DNA from 2 places in the Mycobacterium sp. MMS18-G62 genome. Region 1 is predicted to be linked to the other one. Evidence: predicted binding sites of a transcription regulator. Region 1 holds the regulator's gene; the other holds the start of a gene.

Region 1 (4,878 bases):
CGCCGACGAGCGCAGCGCCACCTGATCAGGGCTTCGCGTCACCACGTAGCATCGGCCCATGGCCATCGACGTGACAGTGTTGCGCGTTTTCACCGACCCTGACGGCAACTTCGGAAACCCTCTCGGCGTCGTCGACGCCAGTACCGTCGAGCCCGGCGACCGCCAGCGCATCGCCACCCAATTGGGTTACAGCGAAACGATATTCATCGATGTGCCGCAACAGGGAGCGAGCAGCGCACACGCGCGGATCTATACCCCGGCCATCGAGCTGCCGTTCGCCGGACATCCGACCGTGGGCGCATCGTGGTGGCTGCGCGACCGAGGCACACCCATCCACACGCTGCAGGTCCCGGCCGGCATCGTGCAGGTCGCTTACGACGACGATGTGACCGCAGTGAGCGCGCGCTCGGAGTGGGCGCCGGAGTTCGCAATCTACGACGTGGCCTCAACCGATGAGCTGTTCGCCGCAGACCCGGACGACTACCCCGACGACGTGCAGAACTTCGTGTGGACATGGACCGACCGCGAGCAGGGCGTGCTGCGCGCGCGGATGTTCGCCGCGAGCCTGGGTGTGCCCGAGGATGAGGCGACCGGCGCGGCCGCGGTGCGGATCACCGACTACCTCAGCCGCGACCTGACGATCGTGCAGGGCAAAGGCTCGGTGATCTACACGCAATGGAGCCCGGAAGGTTGGGTCCGCATCGCCGGTCGCGTGGTCAGCGACGGCATCAAACAGATCTGAGGGCGGTCGGTCAGCCCTGTGCCGCGACGTCGCGGGCCGCGCGCAGTGCCTCGATCTCTCGTTCGAAGTCTTCGGCGGATTCGAACGAGCGGTACACCGAGGCAAACCGCAGGTAAGCCACCTCGTCGAGCTCACGCAACGGCCCCAGAATGGCCAACCCGACTTCGTGGCTGGGCACTTCGGGTGAGCCCGTCGCCCGAACGGCGTCCTCCACCTGCTGGGCTAACAGGTTCAGGGCGTCGTCGTCGACCTGACGGCCCTGGCATGCCCGCCGCACACCGCGGATCACCTTTTCCCGGCTGAACGGCTCCGTGACGCCACTGCGCTTGACGACGGCGAGTACCGCCGTCTCGACGGTGGTGAACCGGCGGCCGCATTCCGGACAGGAGCGGCGACGCCGAATGGCCTGGCCCTCGTCGGTTTCGCGGGAATCGACCACGCGAGAGTCGGGATGGCGGCAGAACGGACAGTGCATCACCGCTCCTTCGCCACGCGGACAGACAACTACCTCGAACGTCTCTGAGCGTACCTGCGCAGCCCCCGAGTAGCCCAGCACCGGGGAGTTTGGCCGGCAGACAGCGGCCCTGACGGCCAGAGACATTGGGCGGCAGCGTCTTTCACTGCTCACGGGCCGCCGTCAGCCGATCGGTGCGATCAGGGTCTGACCGGCGTCCAGCGCCACGGAATCGAGTTGGTTGAGCTCGCGGATGCGCTCTACCACCTGGCCCACGGGAGCCTCAGGAGCCACTCGATGGGCGACCTGCTGCAGCGTCTCCCCCATCTGGACCTGAACCACGGCCAGTCGATCCGGCACCGCGGTGGTGCCGGCCGCCATTTCACCGAATTGAGCCACCAGACCCAGCCACACGGTGATCGCCGCCGCGATCAGCGCCAGCCCCACCGTCGTCGCCGGGGTGATGGGCCTGCGGCGGTGCGACGCCCGCGACACCAGAACGCCGCTACCGCGGTAGCGCATCGGTGCCCCACCCGGACGCTGGGACTTGGGCCGCCGGCCGGTGCCTGCCTGCCGGAATCCCGGCCTGACCACCGGCGTCGCTTCAAATTCTCGGGTGTCGAGGATCGTCATGTGCCTGCCTTCCGCTCCGATGTTTTTCGCTCTTGTGTTCGAACATACTCGATCACATGTTCGATTTATAGAACGTGTGATCGAACTGTTGCAAACGATAGAGCGACCCACCGACAAATTTCGGCGGCCGATCGGGGGCTGACCCGCGAAGGCGACACGCCTCGAACACATGTTTGATTATCTTCGGTGGGCGGACTACATTCGGCGCCATGAGCGACGACAGCAGCGACAGCGGGGACGGCACCGTCGGTACTGGGCGCAGAACACCCACCGAAGGACTGACCGAGCGTCAGCGCACCATTCTGGAGGTCATCCGCGCGTCGGTGACTTCTCGCGGCTATCCGCCCAGCATCCGGGAAATCGGCGACGCCGTCGGGCTGACGTCGACGTCGTCGGTGGCTCATCAGTTACGGACACTCGAGCGCAAGGGCTACCTGCGGCGCGATCCCAACCGGCCGCGGGCCGTTGATGTGCGCGGCGTCGACGACAGCGTGACGCCGATCGTCGCGACCGATGTGGCGGGGTCGGATGCCCTGCCGGAACCGACGTTCGTGCCGGTGCTCGGCCGCATCGCCGCCGGCGGCCCGATTCTTGCCGAGGAAGCCGTGGAGGACGTCTTCCCGCTGCCACGTGAGCTGGTAGGCGAGGGCTCACTGTTTCTGCTCAAGGTGGTCGGCGACTCGATGGTCGACGCGGCCATCTGCGACGGCGACTGGGTCGTCGTTCGTCAGCAGAACGTCGCCGACAACGGCGACATCGTCGCGGCGATGATCGACGGCGAAGCCACCGTGAAGACGTTCAAGCGAACGCGTGGTCAGGTATGGCTGATGCCGCACAACCCCGCGTTCGACCCGATTCCCGGCAACGACGCCGCCGTGCTCGGCAAGGTCGTCACGGTTATCCGCAAGATCTAGCCGTCAATTCGCCCTGACGAAGCCGTTTGTGCGGGCGAATTCCTCGTTGACGAACCAGATTTCGGCACGCGCGTCGTCGTAGAGCGCGCTTCCGGGCGCCCAGTACAACCCCGACTTGGTGTCCGCCTTGATCGGGAAACCCTCCGGCGCCTGGTCGGAATCCTCCAGCGGCAGACGGAATGGAATGTCCTCGGGCGCCGGTTCTTCGATCACGATTCGCGCGTGACGGCCGGTATCGGTGAGAGGGTCGTGCTCGACGCGGGTCGGCGTCGTGTCGACCTTGTCGGGGTCGTCCTCCACCGTCTGCGCCGCAACGGGTTCCGGCGTCACGGCGGACTCCTGGCTCACCGCAGGTTCCTGCGCCGTGACCGCGTCGTCGGCATGGTCGGTGTGATCGGGGTGATCAGGGTGGTCGGTGTGCTCAGGTGATCCCCACAGGCTCATCGGCGCCGGCGGATAGTCGTGGCTTGCTGCTGAGGACGGCAACGAGCCAAGTCCCTCCTGCGCGTAGCGATCACCGAACAGCGCGGCGGCCCGCTCGTCTTCGGCCGGTTGCTGCCCCGCGCCGCCGGTCACTGGTTCGTAGGGCGCGACGCCGGGGCCGGCGTCGTCACCTTCCAGCCGGTTGTCGTCACGGCCGCGGCGGCGGTTGCGCACCGCCGCGAACGCGACGAGCCCGACCGACACCAGTATCGGGATGAGCGCAAGCAGCCACCACCAGTTCGGCGCAAACCACTTGTGCTGCTTGGTGTTTGACCCCGCAGGGGCGGTCGGTTCCTTGGGTACGTCCTGCCCCGGCACCTTGAGACCGGCGAGCCGGGACGCCAGATTGGCCGGCTCGGTGCTGAACGCGTTCTTCGACCGGTCCCACGAGACCACTCCGCCGCTGAACCGCTGCGTGAGGACATCGCCGCTCTCGGTCTGGTCGGCGATCGGCGCGCCAAGCGGGCCGGCGGCGCCGTCCAGTTTCTGCCAGGCGGCATTCATGGCGCCGCGCACGATGACCGCGCCGTAGTCGGGTGTCCAGAAGATGACCGGCTGGTCCTCGGCGGCGAAACTGGTCATCCGGCTTTCGGTCGGGAGCCCACCGTCGACCTCGTTGGAGGTCGGGAAGCCCAGGTCGCCCTGCGGGCCACCGACGCTTTCGTACTTGGCGAGCACCTGACCGGTGACGACGTTCGCTCCGGTAGCGGGGCTATAGAAGATCTTTCCGCCTGCGAAGTTCTGGCCGAGGCCGTCCTTGCCGATCGGATATGGGGCGCCCTGCGCGGCGCCCAGCGGTCCCAGCGCCCCGCCTGCGGCGCGCCGCGCGGCGTTGATGGCCGAGGTCGGGTCTTCGGGGATGGTCAGGCCGGCCAGCTCACCTGCCAGCTCAGGGGGATCAGTCGTGAATGTCTTGGCCTTGGTGTCATAAGAGATCTCGCCGCCGGTGAACTTCTGCGAGACGACGGCGCCGCGGTACATCTCGTCCTCGGCGGGCACGCCCAGCTGCCCGGCCGAGCCTCCGAGTTTGTCCCAGGCGGCGTTGATGGCTCCGCGCACCACCCGCGCTCCAGTGCCAGGGGTCCAGAAAATCACCGGTTTATCGGCCGCGCTGAACGTGGTGTTCCGGCTGTCCTGTGCGCGGCCCGGGCCTTCGTCGATGGTCGGAAATCCGAGGTCGCTGTCGCCCGGTCCGCCCAGCGACTCGTACTTCTCCAGGATCGCGCCGGTCATGATGTGGGCGCCCGTGGCGGGGGTGAAGAAGATCTTGCCGCCTGCGAAGTTCTGGCCGAAGCCTTCTCCGACCGGATAGACGTCACCGTCCTTGGGGCCGAGCGCACCGGTGGGGCCACCGCCTCCGTCATATGCGGCGTTGATCGCGTCGTTGGCGTCACTTTCCGGAGTTGCCGCCGCGACCGGTGCCAGCAGGACGGCCACTCCGACTGCGAGCAGACCGATGGCCGCCCGCACGAGCACCGTGCTACGCCCGCTCATTTATCCTCCCCGCAATCAGCGCAAAAAATTCCTTGAAAAGTATCGCGCCCGTCAACTTTGCGTCAGCAGACGACGAATACCAAGGAGCATCGCCGATCTTGGAGAGAAAATACCTGTCCGGGCTCAGACGCCCATGCTGCGGCCGATGATCTCCTTCA
Region 2 (4,878 bases), 760 kb from region 1:
GGCGTGACATGGGCACGCCGGACGACTTCGTCCGCGGCTCGGCCGACCTGGTTCGCGGTATCGCGCCGTCGCCTGCCCTCGGCGGGCAGCGCGGCGAAAAGCTTGTGCACGACGGCGCGGCCGTCTCGCCCGGCGCGTTGCTGATCGGCGGAACGGTCGTTGGCCGCGGCGCCGAAATCGGCGCGGGCGCACGGCTTGACGGTGCGGTGATCTTCGACGGCGTGCGCATCGGCGCGGGCGCGGTGATCGAACGCTCGATCATCGGCTTCGGTGCACGTATCGGTCCGCGCGCGTTGGTCCGAGACGGTGTGATCGGCGACGGCGCCGACATCGGTGCGCGCTGCGAGTTGCTGCGCGGCGCGCGGGTGTGGCCGGGAGTCACGATTCCCGACGGCGGCATCCGCTATTCGACCGACGTCTGAGCGGCGCTCGCTAGTTGCGTCAGGCCGAAGTCGCACTCCTCGGGAAGCGCGTGTAGCGGCCACCACCGCAGGTCCAAAGACTCCTCGCTGACCGCGATTTCGGCGTCGGCCGGTGCGTGTACGACGAACTGCATGTCGAGATGGCGGGTCGGCACGCCGAGCGAGCAGGTGACAGGATGCACATGCAGCGCGGCCAGCTCCGGGTCGATGGTCAAGCCGTCGATGCCGGATTCCTCAGTGGCTTCCCGCAGCGCAGCGGAAACGATGTCGGGATCGGTTGCCTCGCAATGGCCGCCGAGTTGCAGCCACCGGCCGAACCGCGGGTGCAACGTCAGCAGTGCGTGCGTGCCGGTGTGGTCGAGCACCAACGCCGAGGCCGTGACATGGCCGGGCACACACTCGCGCAGGCACCCGTCCGGGCGGGCGGCAAGAAACGCGAGCACGGCGTGTCGCAGCGTGTCCTGCGCGGGATCCGGTGCCTCCCAACCGGTCAAGATCTCGACGGCCGAGGCATGAAGGCTCACTTGCGCACCAGCAGATCGTCGGTCGGGACCGGATCGCGGGGCCCGGATGCCTGTGTGCCCTCTTCGGGGTAGCCGATTGCTATGGCGCCCAACGGCTCCCATTCGGGCGGCAATACCAGCTCGTCGCGAACCAGGTCAGGGGCGAAGATCGTCGAGCCGATCCAGCAGCTGCCGACACCGCGCACGGCCAGGGCCACCAGCAGCGCCTGCACGGCGGCGCCCACCGCAACGGTGAACATCGTGTGCTCGGCCGCGGTCCGGGCCGGATCGGGATAGCTATGGGCGCCGTCGGGAACCATGAACGGGATCACCAGTTCCGGTGCGTCGTAGAGGATCTGACCGCGGCTGACGCGACGCTCGACTGCGTCGGCCGGTTTTCCGTCGCCGGCCAGGTCGGAGCTCCACTTGTCTTTCATCCGATCCAGCAGCCGCTGACGCGTGGCCGTGTCCTGTATCCAGACGAACCGCACCGGCCGGGTGTGGTGGGGTGCGGGTGCGGTGAGTGCTTCGGCCACGGCGGACTCGATGAGTTCGGCCGCGACGGGATCCTCGGAAAATCGGCGCACCGACCGCCTCAGCAGCTGGGCCTGACTGCGCCCCAACGCGATGGCTTCTTCGGTGCCCAGCCAGAACAGGTCATCCTCGCCGGGCCGCAAAAGGGTGCGTGCGTTGGACCCGTTGTCCGACAACGTCAACCCGCGAACCACCGCGACCGGAATGTCGGTCAGCTTGCCTTTGACCAGGTCGGCCGCCGCCGCGATCTCGTCGGCGACGGCGATCTCGGTGACGATCAGCTCGTTTCCGTGGCGATCGTGGGCCCCTGCGTATCCGTGCAGCACCGTCAGGCCTGCGGCGCCGATCGCGAAATCGGTCTGCCCGTTGCGCCACGCCCGGCCCATCGTGTCGGTGACGACCACGCCGACGGTGACGCCGAGCCGTTCCCGTACCCCTGCCCGCAGCGTCGCCGCGCTGGCGTCGGGGTCTTCGGGGAGCAGCGCCAATTCCGTTGCGCCGATGTTGGAGCCGTCGACACCGGCGGCGGCCTGCACAAGGCCGAGCGCGTTCTCGGTGATCAAGGTCCGGCCCTTGCGTGCCAGGACCCGCACGGCTTCGGCGTCGATCAGCTTGCGCCGCAACGCGTCCCGTTCTTCGGGGTCGGACGGCGCGGCGACGATGCGGCCCTCGCACTTGGACACCACCTTGCTGGTGACCACCACGACGTCGTCGTCCTGCAACCACGGTGCCGCCTCGACGATCGCCGCGGCCAGGTCGTCGCCAGGGCGGAACTCGGGCAGCCCGGCCACGGGAAGCAGTTCGACCGCAGCGGCCGAACCGTGCTCGGTCACGGCTTCACCCCCGCGAGATCCAGCCCCGCACGGACCATTTCGGCCGTCGCCGCCGGATCGGTCATCAGCAGCGGCACCGACCGGACCTCGATGCCCTCGATCTCGGCGTGGTCGCCCTCGTGGATCAGCCATCCGTCGAGAATGCCGACGCCGGAACGTGGACCGTAATAGCCGCCGACCGCTTCGGAAGTGCTCGCCACGCCGATGACCGACAGGCATTCGTCGGCCATGCCGCGCAACGGCTTTCCGCCAATGATGGGGGAGTAGCCGATCACGTGTGCCTTCGTCGAGCGCAGCGCGCCCCGGATACCGGGGATGGCCAATATCGCGCCGATGCTCACCACTGGGTTGGACGGCGCGAGCAGCACCGCGTCGGCCTCTGCTATCGCCTCTGCGACGCCGGGGCCGACGGTGGCCTTGTCGGCGCCGACGAACGCAAAGCTGTGCGTTTGGACCTTCGCGCGGTAGCGCACCCACCATTCCTGAAAGTGGATCGCGCGTTTCTCACCGTCGCTGGGATCGGTGATGACGACATGGGTTTCGCTGCGGTCGTCACTGGCAGGCAGCAGCTGCGCGCCGGGTGCCCAGCGCTGGCACAGGGCCTCGGTGACTTGCGAGAGCGGATAGCCCGCGCGCAGCATCTGGCTGCGCACTAGATGGGTGGCCAGATCGCGGTCGCCGAGACCGAACCAGTCCGGCTGCACACCGTAGGCGGCGAGCTCTTCTTTGGCGTGCCAGGTTTCGTCGCGGTGCCCCCAGCCGCGTTCCGGGTCGATGCCGCCGCCGAGGGTGTACATGCAGGTATCCAGGTCCGGGCAGATCCGCACGCCGTACATCCACGCGTCGTCGCCGATGTTCACCACGGCGGTGAGTTCGTTATCGGATTGGGACCCGCCAAATTGGCCCAAGCCCAGCAGGTGCTGCACGCCCAGCAGGAAGCGCGCGCCCCCTACACCGCCGACCAGAACCGTGACCTTCACATCGACCGACACTAGGCCGTCGCGCCGGAACCGGTGGCGGCGCGGGGGTGTGAGAGACACGCCACGCCGCGACGCGCCGAATTCCGATCACGGAATGGTATGAATTTCTGTTCTAGCGCTTGACCGCGGCAGCTAACACGTGTGTAATCACACCAGTGTCATTTCGCGGTTGGCCGGCCGGTTCCGGTGTCGCAGACCGAGATTCGATCACTTGTTCGAATTGAGATGGCCGCACATAACAATAGTGGGGCTTAATTTAACGATCTACGAGACCAGGTGAGGAGGCGGAACATGGCTTTTGAGCAGGTCGATTTCGGTCACCACGACCGATTTGACAACCGGATTCTCGGCTCAGTAGGCGACACCCGTCACACCATTACCGGACCGACACCAATTGGGACACCGGGACGGCCCCAATTGAGTTTGGTGCCAGAGCAACCCGAGAGATATGAAGTTGCCCCGGCAACTACCGAAGATGAACTTTGGCAAGAGCGCGGTTTGTGCGCGCAAACGGACCCCGAGGCGTTTTTCCCCGAGAAGGGCGGCTCGACCCGCGAGGCCAAGCGAATCTGCATGGGGTGCGAGGTGCGCGACAAGTGCCTCGACTACGCACTGGCCCATGACGAGCGCTTCGGCATCTGGGGCGGGCTCTCGGAGCGCGAACGCCGTCGCCTCAAGCGCGGCATCGTCTAGGCATACGTTTTATTCGTCATCGATCGTCGGGTCGATGACAGACGGTTCGACGCCCAAATAGGTGGCGACCTGAGCCACCAACACCTCATGCAGCAGCTCCGCCAGCTCGACGGTGTCCTTCGCCCGTCGCTCAATCGGCTTGCGGAACAAGACGATTCGCGCCCGAGTCGAGTTACCGCGGACATCGACCCCGGCTGGGATAAGCCGCGCCAGTGCGATCGGACCGTCCGCGAGTACCTCCGGCGGCCACGACACCGCGTCCGGATCCTTCGGTGAGATACGGGGTATCTCGTCCACGGCGACGTCCAGCGCCGACACCCTGTCGGCCCAGCGCCGTTCGATGGGTTCGTAGGCCTCCAGCACCGCCATGTCGAAGCGCTCGGCCCGGCTCCGCCAGCCCGGCACCGACGGCGGAAGGAGCGGCCCGCGCATTTCCCGGCCGCGACGCGATCGCCGCAGATTCTGCTCGGCCACGAGATGAAGAGTAACGGTTGGAGATCGTCGCCTCCGCGGCTGCGCGTGTCCGGCGGCCCACGGCGATTCCGCACGATAGCCTCTCGCTGTGAACGTTCCCCGTCGCTGCTGCCGGCCCGGGTGCCCCCACTATGCGGTCGCGACGCTGACCTTCGTCTACTCCGATTCGACGGCCGTCGTCGGTCCCCTTGCCACGGTGTCCGAGCCGCATTCGTGGGATCTGTGCGTGGCGCACGCCGGCCGCATCACCGCGCCGCGGGGCTGGGAGCTGGTTCGCCACGCGGGGCCGCTGCCCTCTCATCCCGACGAAGACGATCTCGTCGCGCTCGCCGATGCCGTGCGTGAAGGACGCGACGGCCCAGGTCCGATGAACGGCGTGGCGGCAGGGTTTTCCGATCCCGTCACCGGTGTGCACGGCGGTGCCCTGATGGCGCCGGCC

Evidence for each region. The regulator LexA, encoded in region 1, represses DNA repair genes until DNA is damaged. The targets are predictions, from matches to a motif close to CGAACANNTGTTCG.
Region 2: the regulator LexA is predicted to act here: its motif matches at 3,477-3,490, upstream of cofD (2-phospho-L-lactate transferase).

What each region holds. Positions count from the first base shown of each region.
Region 1 covers NZ_CM132662.1:4,040,422-4,045,299, reverse strand. The annotation lists gene ACWW36_RS20175 (alpha/beta fold hydrolase) at 1-25, shown strand, start outside; gene ACWW36_RS20170 (PhzF family phenazine biosynthesis protein) at 59-742, shown strand; gene nrdR (transcriptional regulator NrdR) at 753-1,217, opposite strand; gene ACWW36_RS20160 (LysM peptidoglycan-binding domain-containing protein) at 1,380-1,829, opposite strand; gene lexA (transcriptional repressor LexA) at 2,039-2,743, shown strand; gene ACWW36_RS20150 (LGFP repeat-containing protein) at 2,747-4,720, opposite strand; gene ACWW36_RS20145 (acyl-CoA dehydrogenase family protein) at 4,844-4,878, opposite strand, start outside.
Region 2 covers NZ_CM132662.1:3,280,869-3,285,746, forward strand. The annotation lists gene manB (mannose-1-phosphate guanylyltransferase) at 1-422, shown strand, start outside; gene ACWW36_RS16340 (NUDIX hydrolase) at 404-946, opposite strand; gene ACWW36_RS16345 (coenzyme F420-0:L-glutamate ligase) at 943-2,292, opposite strand; gene cofD (2-phospho-L-lactate transferase) at 2,289-3,272, opposite strand; gene ACWW36_RS16355 (WhiB family transcriptional regulator) at 3,564-3,965, shown strand; gene ACWW36_RS16360 (metallopeptidase family protein) at 3,975-4,397, opposite strand; gene ACWW36_RS16365 (DUF3499 domain-containing protein) at 4,528-4,878, shown strand, end outside.